DNA from 3 places in the Rhizobium aureum genome. Region 1 is predicted to be linked to each of the others. Evidence: riboswitches for the same ligand, from Rfam matches in the RefSeq annotation. Region 1 holds a riboswitch; each other region holds the start of a gene.
The links. Region 1 has a riboswitch for cobalamin ahead of cobU (bifunctional adenosylcobinamide kinase/adenosylcobinamide-phosphate guanylyltransferase). Riboswitches for the same ligand answer to the same signal wherever they lie in the genome.

Region 2: another riboswitch for cobalamin. It lies ahead of PH552_RS06365 (ABC transporter substrate-binding protein); the one in region 1 lies ahead of cobU (bifunctional adenosylcobinamide kinase/adenosylcobinamide-phosphate guanylyltransferase).
Region 3: another riboswitch for cobalamin. It lies ahead of PH552_RS23085 (aromatic ring-hydroxylating oxygenase subunit alpha); the one in region 1 lies ahead of cobU (bifunctional adenosylcobinamide kinase/adenosylcobinamide-phosphate guanylyltransferase).

What each region holds. Positions count from the first base shown of each region.
Region 1 covers NZ_JAQJCI010000017.1:86,874-92,117, forward strand. Annotated here, with positions in the region: gene cobN (cobaltochelatase subunit CobN) at 1-1,091, opposite strand, end outside; gene cobW (cobalamin biosynthesis protein CobW) at 1,328-2,377, opposite strand; gene cobU (bifunctional adenosylcobinamide kinase/adenosylcobinamide-phosphate guanylyltransferase) at 2,383-2,907, opposite strand; cobalamin riboswitch at 3,049-3,447, opposite strand; gene PH552_RS27265 (chloride channel protein) at 3,627-5,244, shown strand, end outside.
Region 2 covers NZ_JAQJCI010000002.1:110,314-115,557, reverse strand. Annotated here, with positions in the region: gene PH552_RS06380 (LLM class flavin-dependent oxidoreductase) at 1-644, opposite strand, end outside; gene PH552_RS06375 (ABC transporter ATP-binding protein) at 849-1,613, opposite strand; gene PH552_RS06370 (FecCD family ABC transporter permease) at 1,610-2,647, opposite strand; gene PH552_RS06365 (ABC transporter substrate-binding protein) at 2,650-3,666, opposite strand; cobalamin riboswitch at 3,831-4,086, opposite strand; gene PH552_RS06360 (GGDEF domain-containing protein) at 4,168-5,244, opposite strand, start outside.
Region 3 covers NZ_JAQJCI010000011.1:153,444-158,687, forward strand. Annotated here, with positions in the region: gene PH552_RS23080 (FAD-binding oxidoreductase) at 1-573, opposite strand, end outside; gene PH552_RS23085 (aromatic ring-hydroxylating oxygenase subunit alpha) at 576-1,820, opposite strand; cobalamin riboswitch at 1,918-2,121, opposite strand; gene PH552_RS23090 (ACT domain-containing protein) at 2,340-2,741, opposite strand; gene PH552_RS23095 (DUF6656 family protein) at 2,843-3,460, shown strand; gene PH552_RS23100 (L-threonylcarbamoyladenylate synthase) at 3,520-4,494, shown strand; gene PH552_RS23105 (FAD-binding oxidoreductase) at 4,528-5,244, shown strand, end outside.

The DNA.
Region 1 (5,244 bases):
CGCATGCGATCCGCAAGCGGCTCGCTGGCGACGATATTGGCTTCGACCCGCTCGTCGTAATGAGCCGCAGCCTTGAAGGACACAGCGCGCGCAAGAACACGGCCATCGACCTCGGGCAAAGCCACGTTCATGCCGAGATCGCGGGCCGAAAGCCCCTGCGAAGATGCCTCCCACGCCTCCTTCGATGAAGCCGAGAAGATAGCCTGCAGAACGACAGCGTCGTTGGTTTCCAGCACCGTCGCCTGACGATCCGCACCCGGCGCCGAAACGGCAAAGCCTGTCGCGTTGATGACCACTGCCGGCTTCAGCTCGGTAAAGACACTTTCGAGAATGCCGACGGACACGGCGTCCTTCAGGCTATAGGCAAAGACCGGCAACGGCCGCATGCCCTCGGCAATGAGCGCCTCTATCATGGCCTCGACGGGCTTGGTTTCACCGCTCTGGACGAGGGCGCGGTAGAAAGAAATAGCGACGGTCGGAGGTTCGAGTCCCTCCGGGACGACCACCCCCAAATTGAAAACCCTCCGCCACTCCTCCACGCCGATCACGCCCCGGCCCGGCCACCATATGCCGCCCTTCATCAACGGTACGGCAGGGATCGGCTTCTCGGCACCCGAGAGCATAGCTTCGGCATAGCCAAGAAACGCCCGCGAATTCGTCTCCCCGCCCTCGATCAGATAGGACCAGAGCGCGTTGAGATCATCGAGCGCGACGTTGGAAAATGGCGTCAGTCCCGGATCCGGCTTCGAATCCCCCGGCAGCACCGCAATCAAGGCGCCCTGGCGCGCCGCGCAGGCATGCAGCGCTTCCAGAGCATAATGGAAGTAGCTCGCCCCTCCCAGCGCCCGCACGATGATGAGCTTCGCGTGCCGCGCTGTCCTGTCGATATAGGTATCGACGGACATCGGATGCTTGAGGCTCATCAGGCTCGCAAGCCGAAGGGAACGGTCGCCCTCGCCATGCGCTGCGGCAATCGCCGCAAGCTCGGTATCGGCAGCCGACAGAAAAAGGATATCGCCGGGCGACTGCCCGAGATCGATCGCCTCCTCACCGTCGCTGATCGTTCCCTTCTGTGCCAGGAGGAGATGCATTAGATCTTAGAGTATGCGGCGGCATACCCCCCCCTGTCCCTCCGGGACATCTCCCCCACAAAGGGGGAAATTGTTTGGTGCCATGCCTCACCCCATCGACCATTCGAAGCCACTAAAACCTCGGTAGTCAGCCGTTTCGCAAAAACGTAGTCGTGAGTTCCCAATCTCCCCCCTTGTGGGGGAGATGTCCCGCAAGGGACAGAGGGGGGTATCGCACAGCAAAATCGGGACATCGATCAGACCAGCGCTTCAATCGCTTTGCGAACGATCGTCTCGTCCATCTCGTGCAGGCCGATCACCACGAGCCGGGTCGCGCGCGCTTCACCCGGCGTCCAGGCGCGATCGAAATAGGTGTCGATGCGACTGCCGACGGCCTGAAGCTGCAGGCGCATAGGCTTGCCGGGGACATCGACGAAGCCCTTGAGGCGCAGCACATCATGCTCCGCAATCACGCGCTTCAGCGCATCGACGAAGGCGGCCGGATCGGCAATCGGGCCGAGTTCGACGACGAAGCTGTCGAATTCGTCGTGGTCATGCGGCGTGCCGTCCTCATGCTCCAGTTCATGATGGGATTTGCGGTTGACGATATCGTCTTCCGTGCCAATGCCGAGGCCGAGCAGGACGGCAGCGGGCACGTCACCATTCTTCGCCTCGATGATTATCGGCTTGCGGGCGGTGCGCGAGGCGACCTCGGCGCGCACACGGCCGAGTCCGTCGACGTCGATCAGATCGGTCTTGTTGAGCACGATCAGATCGGCACAGGTCAGCTGATCTTCGAACAGTTCCTCGATCGGGCTTTCGTGGTCCAGCGAGTCGTCCTCGACGCGGGCAGCCTCGACAGCGTCGTGATCGTCGGCGAAGCGGCCGGCGGCAACGGCGGCGCTGTCAACGACAGTGATGACGCCGTCGACCGTGACATGGGTGCGAATGTCGGGCCAGTTGAAGGCGGCGACCAGCGGCTGCGGCAGCGCGAGGCCCGATGTTTCGATGACGATGTGATCCGGGCGCGCATCGCGCTCCAGCAGTTTCGTCATGGTGGGAATGAAATCATCGGCGACAGTGCAGCAGATGCAGCCGTTGGTGAGCTCGATGATGTCGTCTTCCGTGCAGTTCTCCGCGCCGCACCCCTTCAGAACGTCGCCATCGACGCCGAGATCGCCGAATTCGTTGATGATCAGCGCGATCTTCTTGCCGCCGGCATTCTGCAGGAGGTTGCGGATCATCGTCGTCTTGCCGGCTCCCAGGAAGCCGGTGATGACGGTGGCGGGAATCTTTTCCTGATTCATATGGATCAACCCTTCATTTTCAGCGGCAGGCCCGCTGCGATAAAATAAACTTCGGCACTCGCCGCCGCGACCATCTGGTGCAGACGGCCGGCATGGTCGCGAAATTCGCGCGCCATGCGATTTTCCGGCACGATTCCCAGGCCTACCTCATTGGAGACGAGAACGAGCCTTGATCGCGCAGTTGGCAGAAATGCAGTGAGAGCGGCAAATTCCGCCGCCATGTCACGCTCGGCCATCATCAGATTGGTTACCCAGAGCGTCAGGCAGTCGATAAGCACCGCCCGCCTCTCCGCGTCGATAGCCGCGAGCTGCCCGACGAGATCGATCGGCTCCTCATGCGTCTGCCATAGATCGCCGCGGTCGGCCCGATGCTTGGCGATGCGTTCGCGCATCTCGTCGTCCCACGCCTGCCCTGTCGCCACATAGTGACGTTCGAGACCGGTATCCGACACCAGAGATTCGGCAAACCTGGATTTGCCGGAACGCGCACCACCGAGGACGAAGATCGCTTGGGAAATCGAAGCCGACATGCGTTATGCCCACCCCCGTGCGGAAGCGAGGGTCGGCAGCACGTCGCTGGAACCGGGAAACGGGCGTCTACACGCCGAAAACTCGTCTTGCGCCATGACAACCTCCGTGCTGGCAGCGGAACTCGCGTCCCAAAACAGGCTCTGCGCCCGGCACGCATGGCAGGTCTCCTGGCTCGCGGATGAGGCGCCGCGACGGGGGCTGACCGAAGCCGGTCGCCCCCGATCGTGCGCCAGCGGATCTTTCTCGCCTTCCCGGCAATGCATCATGAAAAGGCGGACGATTCGTAGAATAAGAGGCGTCCAGCCCCGGTTGATCATGATGCCACACTAGTGGCTTTTTCGATTTGCGCCTGCCCCGCCCCGTTCGCCCCATGCGAACCATCGACGGAATCGGCTTCAAACCGAACGAAAGACCCTGACCGCTCTACAGTCGCGGGGTCGGCTGTGATGAGAACGCCCGGGTTGGGTCCGTCCCTTCACATTCCCTTTTCATCCCATGCGGCAGATCGCCGCCCGGGAACCATTCGTTATACGGGCAATGATTAGGCTTTCACCGACTTCAAGTCAATCAAGGGCATGGATGCGATGCCAAACGTCCCGATTGCGAAATTGACCTGACATTCCCGCAAAATCAGCGGCTTTTTTGCCGCATTTCTTTGATGTTAGAAGTCTATAGAGGGTAAGCCCTCACATTCGAAAAAACATATCGTTCGTTCCCAATGCTGCAGAAATTCCAACCGCGCCGCCTCGGCGTCTTCTCCGCCCTGTTCGATCTCGGTCGGTTCAGGGCATTGCTGCGCCGTGGCGAACTGGGACTTGTTTTCGCCGGCGCGCTGGTGGGAATAGCCTCCGGCTGTGCCGTAACGGCGATGAGCTTCATCTCCCGCAAACTTCACAGCCTCATCTACGGCATAACCGACTATGAGCGCCTGAGTTCGGCGGCGGTGGCGATTCCCGACAAATCGGTGTTGCTGATCGCGCCGATCGCGGGAGGCATTATCCTCGGTATCCTGCTCTATATATTATCGCGCACACGCAAGAAGCCGATGGTCGACCCGATCGAAGCCAATGCGCTGCACGGCGGTCGCATGTCGCTCACCGACAGTATCCTCGTCGCCGTGCAGAACCTGATCTCGAATGGATTCGGTGCCTCCGTTGGCCTCGAGGCAGGCTATACCCAGCTTGCCGCCGGCATCGCCTCGAAATTCGGCTACAAGATGCAGATGCGCCGCGCGGACCTGCGCATGCTCGTCGGCTGCGGCGCCGCCGGCGCGATTGCCGCCGCCTTCAATGCGCCGCTCACGGGCGCCTTCTACGCCTTCGAGCTGATCATCGGCACCTATTCGATCCTAACGCTGACGCCTGTCGTCGTCTCGGCATTGATATCGACGATGATCGCAAGGCTGCTGGCCGGTGACGACTTTGCCATCGATATCGGCCATATCGGATCGATCGCCCCCGCCGATTATCTGCCGGCAGTTCTGCTCGGCGCCTTCTGCGCCGGCGTCGGCGTCCTGATCATGCAGGGCGTCGCCTGGACCGAGGAGCTCGCACGCAAGAGTTCGATCGCGCCGCCCTTCCGCCCGGCGCTCGGCGGCCTTGTCGTCGGGAGCCTGGCGCTGATCTCCCCGCAGGTTTTGTCAGCGGGACACGGCGCCCTGCATCTCAACCTGTCGACGGACGTGACGTTCGGGGCCCTGGTGGGGCTGTTCCTCCTCAAATCGCTGGCCTCTGCTGTCTCGATCGGCTCAGGCTTCAGAGGTGGTCTATTCTTCGCATCTCTGTTCATGGGTGCGCTTCTCGGCAAAATCTTCGCCTATTGCGCCCCCTATTTCGATCACAATGCGCTGACGCCAGCCGTCTATGCCGTGGTCGGCATGAGTTCGCTGGCCGTCGCGATCATCGGCGGGCCGCTGACGATGACGTTTCTGGCGCTGGAAATTTCCGGCGACTTCCCGATTACCGCCCTCGTGCTGGCCGCCGTCATCACATCCTCGCTCGTGGTCCGCACCACCTTCGGCTATTCCTTCGCCACCTGGCGCTTCCATCTGCGCGGCGAAAGCATACGCAGCGCCCATGACGTCGGCTGGATCCGCAATCTCACGGTTGCCCGCATGATGCGCCCCGACGTGCATACAGCCAGCATTGACATGAGCATCGAGGAATTCCGCAAGAATTTCCCGATCGGCTCGGCCCAGCGCGTCATCCTGGTCGACAAGAACGACAAATATGCAGGAATGGTCCTCGTGCCCGACGTCTATGCGAGCCCGGTCGAAAAGGATGACGAGGAACACGGGCTTTCCGATTTCATCCAGCTGCGCAATGAATTCCTGCAGC
Region 2 (5,244 bases), on a different contig from region 1:
AGGTAATCGCACTTCTTCGCCGCGAAATCCCGACCAGGCGCGCCGAAAGCCGCGTTCATGGTGACCGGCCGCGGCGATTGCAGGCTGGTCGGTCGGCTCACCACATCCTTCAGTCTGTAATAGGTGCCATCGTAGTCGAACGGTGCATCCGACGTATAGGCCCGTTCCATGATATCAAGCCATTCATCCGCCTGGTCATACCCTTTCTCGACCAGCGGCACCCCGAACATGCCGAACTCCTTCGGGTTCCAGCCGCAAACGATATTCAGGCCCGCGCGGCCGCCGCTGATATGATCGACGGTCGCGAGCGCCTTCGCCGCATAGAGCGGATGCACGAGTGGCACGTGAACGGTCATAAAAAGGCCGATCCGTTCCGTGACGGAGGCAAGGCCCGCCGCCCAGGTAAAGGTTTCGAAGGACCATTCGCGTACTCGATTCTTGCCGCCGAAGCCCTTCCAGCGCGCGATCGGAAGGAAGAAATCCAGCCCGCCACGATCAGCGATCTGTGCGGCGTTCAGATTGTCCTCCCAGCGAGCCTGCCAGCGCTCCGGCACGTCGGTAATGGCAAGCCCCCCGTCCGCATTGGCGGAAAAGACGCCGAGTTTCAATTTGCTGGGACCTTTCAGCGGATGCGGCTTGATCATGCTGTTCCTCCTTCTGCGGGCGGAACGCATTGCCTCCATCTGTTCCAACCGTCGTTGCCGGACGGAGAGATGAGCCTTGTTCCCCTTGGGCCAGCACTGTCGATCCATCGGTCGGAAAAAACAAGTTTAAACCTAAACTATTTTTACGCGCGGATTGAAACGGCTCGATGCGAGCGAGAGATCAATGCTTCCGCTTAAACGAGGTCAACCCGCCATATACTGGATGTTGCAGCGGCCATGGACCGAGGATTTCTGGACATGCGCCCGGACACCGAAAACCCTTTCGATCAATTCCTGCGTCAGCACCTGTTCCGGCGGGCCGGCGGCGACAACCTCGCCATTTTGGAGCACGGCCAGGCTGTCGCAGAACATGGCCGCGAGATTGAGATCGTGCAGCGCGACGATCGAGGTGACGTCGAGCTTGGAGATAAGGCCGAGAATATCGAGCTGATGCTGGATATCGAGATGGTTCGTCGGTTCATCGAGCAGCAGTTCGCTCGGCGTCTGGGCGAGCGCTCTCGCGATATGGACGCGCTGCCGCTCGCCGCCGGAGAGTGTCTGCCACAGCTGACCGGCGCGGCCCTGCATGCCGACGCGCGCAAGCGCATCCACAACCGCCGCATCGTCATGTGCGCTCCAGGACGAGAGAGGCCCGCGATGCGGCGTGCGGCCGAGACGCACGACGTCCATAACCGTCACCTGGGTATCGGTCGTCGCCTGCTGTTCGACGAGCGCGATGCGGCGGGCGATATCGCCGCGTGAAATCGAGGCGATATCGCTGCCGCCGAGCCGGATGACGCCGCTCTTGACCTTCCTCAAGCGGCAGATCAGCCGCAGCAGGCTGGACTTGCCCGAGCCGTTCGGGCCCAGAAGGCCGAGGACCCTGCCCTTTTCCACCGCCAGACTGACGCCGTTGACGATCAACGTATTGCCGGCGGCAAAAGTGACTGTGTCGACCGCGATGCTCATGCCGTCCTCCGGGCGCGATAGAGAATGATGGCGAAGGCGGGCGCCCCGAACAGGGCGGTGACCACGCCGATCGGCAGGATCTGCTGGGGAATGATGATCCTCGAGACGATATCGGCACCGACCATGAAGATGGCGCCGGCAAGTGCTGCTGCCGGCAGCAGCCGATCATGGCTTGGCCCCACCATGAAGCGGGCGGCATGCGGGATGACGAGGCCGACGAAACCGATGGAGCCGACGATGCTGACGACGGCTGCCGTCATGAAGGCAGTCACGCCGAGCAGCACGATCTGCGCGCGCCGCACCGCAATCCCCAGCGAAGCGGCCGCATCCGTGCCGAAGATGAACGCGTCGAGCACGCGGACATGCGCCATGCAGATGGCAAAACCGAGAATGGCGACCGGTCCGGAAAGATAGACATCCGGCCAGCGCACGCCGCTCAGCGAACCGAGCAGCCAGAACATGACGCCCCTCGCCTGCTCGGCATTGGCCGACGTGGTGACGATATAGGAGGTCAGCGCGTTTAAAAGCTGCGAACCGGCGACGCCGCACAGGATAATGCGCTCGCTCGTGCCGCCAACACCCGTAGCAAGCAGGCCGACGAACAGGAAAGCGACGATCGCACCCAGAAAGGCGCCGCCGGAAAGGCCGAGAATGCCATAGCCGAGCCCGAGGATCATGATGCAGACCGCCCCGGTCGAGGCGCCCGCTGAAATGCCGAGCACATAAGGTTCGGCAAGCGGATTGCGCAACAGGGCCTGCAGGATCACGCCGCTCAATGCCAGCGAGGCGCCGGCGCTGGCGGCGACGAGCGCCCGGCTCAGGCGATAATCCCAGACGATGCCCTGATGGATCCGGCTGAGCTCGAAACCTGTTCCGAACAGCCGGTTCGATACGGCCTTTGCAGTGGTCGACAGCGGGATGGAAATCTCGCCGATCGACACCGCAAGGCTGATCATGAAGGCCAGAAGTATGAAGGCAGCCAGGGCAAGCACCAGCAGCGTCCACCATGGCCGTCGTTCCGCGGTAAGACGCATCGTCACCGCGCCAGACCGAAGGATCTAATGCCTTTGGCCAGGATTTCGATGCCGTCGATGGTCCGGATCGTCGGGTTCATCGACTGAGCATCCATCAGAACGAAATGCTTGTTCCTGACAGCGTCGAGCTGGCTGGTGACCGGATCCTTCTCGAGGAATTCGAGCTTGACCTTCGGGTCGTCAGCCGCATAGCGGCGGCGGTCCATGGTAGCGATGACGATCACGGCCGGATTGGCCTGCGCGATGGTCTCCCATCCGACCAGCGGCCATTCTTCCTCGGTCGTGACGACATTCCTGGCACCGATCGTCTTCAGGATATAGGCCGGAGCGCTGTTCTTGCCCGCGATAAAGGCATCGCCGCCAACCTCCTTGCTGGAGAACCAGAACACGATCGGAAGGTCCTTGGACTTTGCGGCTGAAATCGAGGCGACCGCATCCGCTTCGCGCTTCTTCAGGTCGGCGATCAGGGCATCGCCGCGATCCTCGACATCGAAAATCTCAGCAAGTTCACCGATCTCCTGGTAGATCAGGTCCATCGTGAACAGTTCCTTGCGCACGCCATCGCCGCCATCGGCATTGACCTTGGCGACGCAATCGGTCGGCGCGATATAGGTGTTGATGCCGAGCTCGGAAAACTGCTCGCGCTTGCCGACGGAGCCCTGCGGGCCGACATGCCATTCGAATTCGGCTGCCACCAGATCCGGCTCCTTGCCGACAACGGATTCGAAACTCGGATCATTGTCGGCAAGCCGCGGAATCCTGGCGTTGGCTTCGGCGTATTGCGGCAGGACGGGTCCGACCCAGACCGCCGTTCCGGCGATCTTGTCGGCAAGGCCGAGCGAGAAGAGAATCTCGGTCATGCCCTGCCCGATCGAAACGATCTTGGCCGGAGCCTTCTGGAAGGTGACCTTCTGGCCGCAATTGCTGATGGTGAGAGGATATTGGGTCGCGGCCAAACCAGAAGCAGCAAAACCAGTCAGGCCGAATGCAAAAGTAATCGTCGTCAAAAAATGGCGCATGAGAGATCTCGATAGGAAGGAAACTGGACGGCGTCAGCGCGATCGCGCTCAAGAAGAGCGCCGACGGCTGCGGGGATCCCAATCAAGACCGATGGATGTCTGAAAGTGTCGAAGGCTCAGGTCAATCATTTTCTCTGTCCCTTCCGGGCATCCCCGCCCGGCTGATTGGATCGCGATCGACGGCAGGTCTCCTGGCTTGCGGATATCTGACGATCATCTACCTTCCCGCAAGCATGCTTGCAGTGGCATGGCTCAAGGCCCTGGAAGGAAACCAGCGGGCTGGTCGCTCCCGGATGATCGGCAATCCGCTTACAGTTGCGGGGGCAGCCACGGCCTAGGTCCCTCTTGGGTCGCCCTCACCGTGTTCCCTATTAATCCCCGCGGAGTCTTCCTTGGGGAACCGTCGCGTCCAGTTATGCCGGATGGCACCTTCCCGTCAAGGACGCTTAGATGCGATAAAGCGAGCGCGCAGCTGTCAGATCCGACATCCGTGCGGCAGGATTAGGCGGCGTCAGCCAATTCCACGCGATTTCGCCCGCCCGCCTTGGCGCGATAGAGCGCCTTGTCGGCAGCCTCGAGCACATGCTTGAAGTCGGCGGTCGGTTCGTGGGAGCAGGCAATGCCGATGCTGACCGTGACGCGGATGCTCTCCTGCTCGAACATCAGGATTGTCGCTTCGATATCCTTGCGGATTTTCTCCGCGATAGCGGTAGCGGCCCTGATATCGGTGTTCGGAAGCAGAACGACGATTTCCTCTCCGCCATAGCGGGCGGCAATGTCGGTCCTTCGGACGGTCTGCCGGATCACGTCCGCGACCCGCGCCAGAACCGTGTCGCCGAAGGAATGGCCCCAGCTATCGTTGATCTTCTTGAAGTAATCGATATCAAGCATGATGATCGAAAACGGGATGCGCCTGATGCCGGCTTCCTTGCTGCAGCGGTCCCCTTCCCGCTGCAGGACACGGCGATTGGGAAGTCTCGTCAGCGGATCGAGGCTTGCTTCGCTCTCAAGCGCGCGTTGGATGCCGATGCGATATTGCTCCCGCCCCAGCAGATCCGAGAGGAGAAAGACACCGATTATATTGACGATCGTGACCGGAAGCGTTGCCGAGAGCAGAAGTTCGCGCGCGACCGGCCACGGCAGAAAGACGAGAACCACGAGCGACGTACAGGTCGCCAGGCCGAACAATGCCGATCGCTTCCATCCCGTGCCGATCCAGTGCCGCGGCAGGAGGCTGAGCACATAGCCCGCGATCGCGACGATGAGGATCCCGGCAATGCCGCCGACCGCGCCCAAGCCGCCGATCATGAAGCGGAACAGACCCATCATCATCGCTGCAACAATGGTCCCCAACAGGCCGCCATAGACGGGCGTAAGGACGAGGAGGATGGAGCGGCCATCCTGAATGACGCCGGGCATCCATTGGATCGGATCAGCCATCGACAGGATGCCGACCACGCCGAACAGCAATCCGACCGCAACCGATTTCAAAACGCCGCGATCGATGATCCGGATAACCCAGGAATAGGCATAGACGATGATGGCCACCTGCCCCAGGACGCGTGCCAGGGACGGCAA
Region 3 (5,244 bases), on a different contig from region 1:
GATGAAGCCGAGATTGAGGTTCGGCATGAAGCGCGCGAGATATTCGAGCTCGGACCGGAAGATGATATCGGCCGGGCCGCGCGAGCAGTTGACGAAGGTGATATCAGACAGCGGCGCGGTATCGGACATGTAGCGGGTCATCGACATCATCGGCGTGATGCCGGAGCCGGCGGAGATGAAGAGGTATTTCTCGCCGGGATGACGGATATGACTGAAATCGCCGAGCGGGCCGAACGCCTTGATGCGCATGCCGGGCTTCAGGTTCTCGAACATCCAGCGCGTGCCGATGCTGTCCTTCTGCGCCTTCACCGTCACGGCGACCGAGAAGGGCCGCGACGGCGTCGACGACAGCGTATAGGTGCGCATGACCGGCTCCGGAGCCGTGGGCAGCTCCAGCGTCACGAACTGGCCCGGCAGATAGCGGAACCAGTTATCCTTGTCGGAGCGGAACGTGAAGGTCATCACTTCGGGCGCTTCGGGCGTTGCCGAGAGGCATTCGAGCACATGCTGCCTGTCATTCCAGGGCTGCATCTGATCGAGGTGACGATGCGGAAGGGAGACGGTCATGTTCATGCTCAGGCAACCGCCGACAGCTTGGACTGGTCACCCTGCAGCCGGTTGATCATGAACGTCGTGTACCATTCGACGAATTGCATGACGCCGCCTTCGTGGATTTCCGAATAGGGGCCAGGCTCATAGGCCGGCGAGCGGATACCGAAGGCGTTTTCCTCGACGATGCGGCGATCCTGATCGTTGGTTTCGGTCCAGACGTGGGTCAATTCCTCGAGATTGTAGTCGACGCCCTCGACGGCATCCTTGTGGACGAGCCACTTCGTGGTGACGGCGGTTTCCTCGGCACTGATCGGCAGGACACGGAAGGAAATCGCATGGTCGCCGAGCATGTGGTTCCACGTGGTCGGGTAGTGGAACAGCAGCATCGTGCCGATGCCATTGATCGTCACATCCGGTGAAAGCGGCCGCCTGACGGCATTCTGGCCGGACATGGTGTAGCTCTCGGCTCCTTCGATCAGCGGCATGCGCGCGGCGCGAAACTGGCCATCCGGCGAAATCTTGAACTCGCTCGGCAGTCCGGCAGCTTCGCAGCGCTGCCAGTGCTCGGTGATGACAGGATCGCTCATCGCGCCCTGCACGCCGGTCACGGTCGGCGCTTCCGGGAAGGTGCGGCAAAGTTCGGGGTGGTTGGCCGCGCAATGATAGCATTCGCGGTTATTTTCCCAGACGAGCTTCCAGTTGCCCTTTTCGATGATGGTACTCTGGAAGGCGACCTTGGCTTCGCTGATGCGGTGTGGGGCCATGTAGGGCTCGATCGTGGCGCGAACCGGTGCGAAATCCGGAGCGTTCTGCGCCAGGCAGATGAAGATGTAGCCACCGACACTTTCGCAGTGAACCGGCTTCAGCGAATACTGGCTCTTGTCGAAATCCTCGGCCATCTGACGGGCAAAGAGCAGCGAGCCGTCGAGCTCGTAGGTCCACTGGTGATAAGGGCAGACGAGCTTCGCCGAGGAGCCGCGCTCGGTGGTGCAGACACGCGAGCCGCGATGGCGACAGCTGTTGTGGAAGGCGCGGATGACCTGATCGCGGCCACGGACGATGACGACGGGATAATCGCCGATCTGGACGGTGAAGTAGTTGCCCGCGCGCGGCACTTCGCAATCATGACCGATGAACAGCCAGTCGCGATAGTAGATCGTCTCCATATCGAGTTTGAAGTAATCCGGGTCGGTATAGAATGGTTGCTCCAGGCTGAAACCTGTCCGGTGGTTCTTCAATTGCCGCAGAACTTTGCTGCCGATATCCATTTGCCTATCCTTCGCAGTACCAGGAAACGGGCGAAGGACATGCATGGCTGGTTGAAGACAGCCGAAAGCAATGTCCCGGCCGCCCGCCGCGGTCAGTAAACCATATGTGCCCAAGGCTGGTTTCCGGGCTCTGGAGCGGCCCTGTTTCCAGAGCCCCATGGCACCTTCCCAGGTCGATCGACCCAGTGGCTTTATTCGCCATGCCTCACTCCACCACCGTTGCGGGGGCAGCGCCGGATTTTGACCGGCTTCCCAATTCTCCGTCTCCCTAGCAGACGGCACCTTGAGATTGATGTCATCATATCGCTCGGCCCGAGCGCCCGCTGTGCTGCAATGCGACATCGGCTTCGAAATTGACGACAGGCGAAACGGGACGCCGGGACGGTTCCAGAAAGAAGCGATATAGAAAAATAATTCAATCGCTTATACGGCCGCACCAAAATGCGGGCATGCGGTCAATCCGCCCCTAACTGATGACGCTTTATCCTGAATGCGACAGGGCTGTTATCGACGGGTCGCCTAGGTGGCGGCAAGCGCCAGCAGCGCGGTCATGGCGCGATCCGCGTCGGCGGCCGGAACGAAGATGTGATCGTGGTAATAGGCCGCGACGACATTGGCGCTAACGCCTTCATTTCCAAGGGCCGTGGCAAAGGCTGCGGTGAGTCCGACCGCCTCCAGGGACGAATGCACTTCGAGCGTGATCATGCGCATGGCGGGAGCGGCTGGAAATCCCGCCATGCGGGCCGTCTCCAGCGGAAGGATCAGCGTCACACCCTCCTTTTCCCGGAACAGCCCGATCGGATCCAGATGCAAATGATCCGCCAGTGTCGATGCCGGCACACTGCAATAGACGAATTCGCCCTCGGCGAGATTCGGTTTCATCTCGGACAGAAGCTGCTTGAGATCGATTATTCCAGGCATGTTCTCTGTCTCCTCAAGGTTCGGCGTCTCAAAACGGTTAAGCCCGGCTCAAGCTATTCCCTCTACAATGCCGTCCAGAGACATCTAAAGCGAGATCCGGCATGGCCAAACTCAGATATTTCGACGCTGGGAAGCCCGCCGAGCCCGAACCGGCGCCACCGGTATCGACGACGGGGTACAGCGAATTCCTGCGCACCGGCCGCATCAACCGCAACAGGCCGCATTGGCTGGCGGAAGAGCGGGAATACCTCACCCATGAACAGGTGGCTGAGCGTACGGCACAGAAGCTAAGGAATGCCGGCGAAAAGACCCATGACCGGCTCAACAACTTCCATAAGTCCATCCGCTTTCCGAAGCTTATCTTTCATCATACGCTGAAAGACACGCCGCATCTCGGCTATTGCCATGTCACGGCGGCGCGGACGCAGTTCGCACGATATGAGGAAGTGAACTGGGCTTTCTATATCGCCAACTTCTTTGCCCGCATCGGCCAGGAAGAGAACTTCTTCGAAGACATCAGCCTGAAATATTCGCGGATGTATTTCGCCATCGCCATCCATCCGGACAGGCAAGCCGAAGACAAGAAGCTGACGATCAACCGCGACATCCGCGGCAATGGCGTGCTTTTTCATACCCACGATCCGCAGATCGCCATCCGCAATGTTCTTCTCCTCGGCGCCCGCAACGAGCAGCTTCGCGACATCATTCGCCAGCTTTGACGATTGATCCGAAAACTCGAAGAGCATAAGAAACGGCCTGAACTGCAAGCAGGCAGGCCATGGCACGACACATAGATATTCTCGAACATCCGCAAACGGCGATAGAAGTGGCGACGGCGACCCTTGCCGAGGGGCTGCCGATCGGACTGCCGACGGAGACGGTCTACGGCCTTGCCGCCGATGCCACCAATCCTGCCGCGATTACCCGGATCTACGAGACGAAGGGCCGTCCGCGCTTCAATCCGCTGATCTGCCACATGAGTGATCTCGCCATGGCCGAACGCTATGCGGTCTTCGATCCTATCTCCCGTAAATTGGCGGAAGCCTTCTGGCCCGGCCCGCTGACGCTGGTGCTGCCGCTGAGATCCGACAGCGGCATCCATCCGCTGGCGACCGCCGGCCTCGACACGGTCGGCATCCGCGTACCGCAGGGCTTTGCCGGCGAGCTGATCCGCGCCTTCGACCGGCCGCTTGCGGCGCCGAGCGCCAATACTTCGGGCAAGATCAGCGCCACAAGCGCCGATCATGTTAGTGACGACCTCGGGGAGCGGATCACGCTCATCCTCGACGCCGGAGCGTCAGCTGTCGGCGTGGAGTCGACCATCGTCAAGGTCGAGGATGGCGAGATGCGCCTCCTGCGGCCGGGTGGCCTCGCGGCAAGCGAGATCGAACGGGTGGCCGGCAAGGCGCTGAAGCGCAAGAAAAAGGCTTCGGCTGCCATTGAGGCACCCGGCATGCTAGCCTCGCATTATGCGCCGGGAGCGGCGGTGCGGCTCGACGCGACGGAGGTTTCCGCAAGCGAGGTGCTGATCCGCTTCGGGACGCCTGATATTCCTGGCACCGAAAAGGCTATTGCCGTGCTGGATCTGAGCGCCAACGGCGATCTCTCGGAAGCCGCCGCGAATCTTTTCGATTTCATGAAGCGCGCCGATGCTACGGGAGCCGCGACCATTGCTTTTTCGCATATTCCTGACGAGGGCCTCGGCGAGGCCATCAACGACCGGCTGCGCCGTGCGGCCGCGCCCAGAGAATAAATCCGCCCGACACCATCAGGCAAAGGACACGCCATGAGCAGCTCCGCCCCCTCTTCCGACCTTCTCGACCGCTTCACCGCCATCGTCGGCGAAAAACATGCCGTGCGGGACCCTGCGGAAATCGCGCCACATCTCGTAGAAAATCGCGGGCTCTATCACGGTGCCTCGCCGATGCTGCTGAAGCCCGGCTCGGTGGAAGAGGTTTCGGCCATCCTCAAGCTTGCCAGCGAAACCGGCGCGGCCATCGTTCCGCAGACCGGCAATACCGGCCTTGTCGGGGGCCAGACGCCGCGCGAGGGCGGCTCGGACATCATCCTGTCGCTGGAACGCATGAACCGCGTGCGCGATATCGATCCGGTCGGAAATACCATGATCGTCGACGGCGGCTGCGTTCTCGCCGATGTTCATAAGGCTGCGGCCGAGCACGGCCGCATGTTTCCGCTTTCGCTCGGTTCCGAAGGCTCCTGCCGCATCGCCGGCAATCTTTCCACCAATGCCGGGGGCACGGCCGTTCTCGCCTATGGCAATATGCGCCAGCTCTGCCTCGGCCTCGAAGTCGTGCTGCCCACGGGCGAGATCTGGAACGGCCTGCGCCGTTTGAAGAAGGACAATACCGGCTACGATCTGCGCGATCTCTTCATCGGCGCGGAAGGCACGCTCGGGGTCATCACCGGCGCAGTGCTAAAACTCTTTCCGCAGCCGCTCGGCCATCAGGTGGCCTTTGCCGGCCTGCAATCGGTCGATGACGCG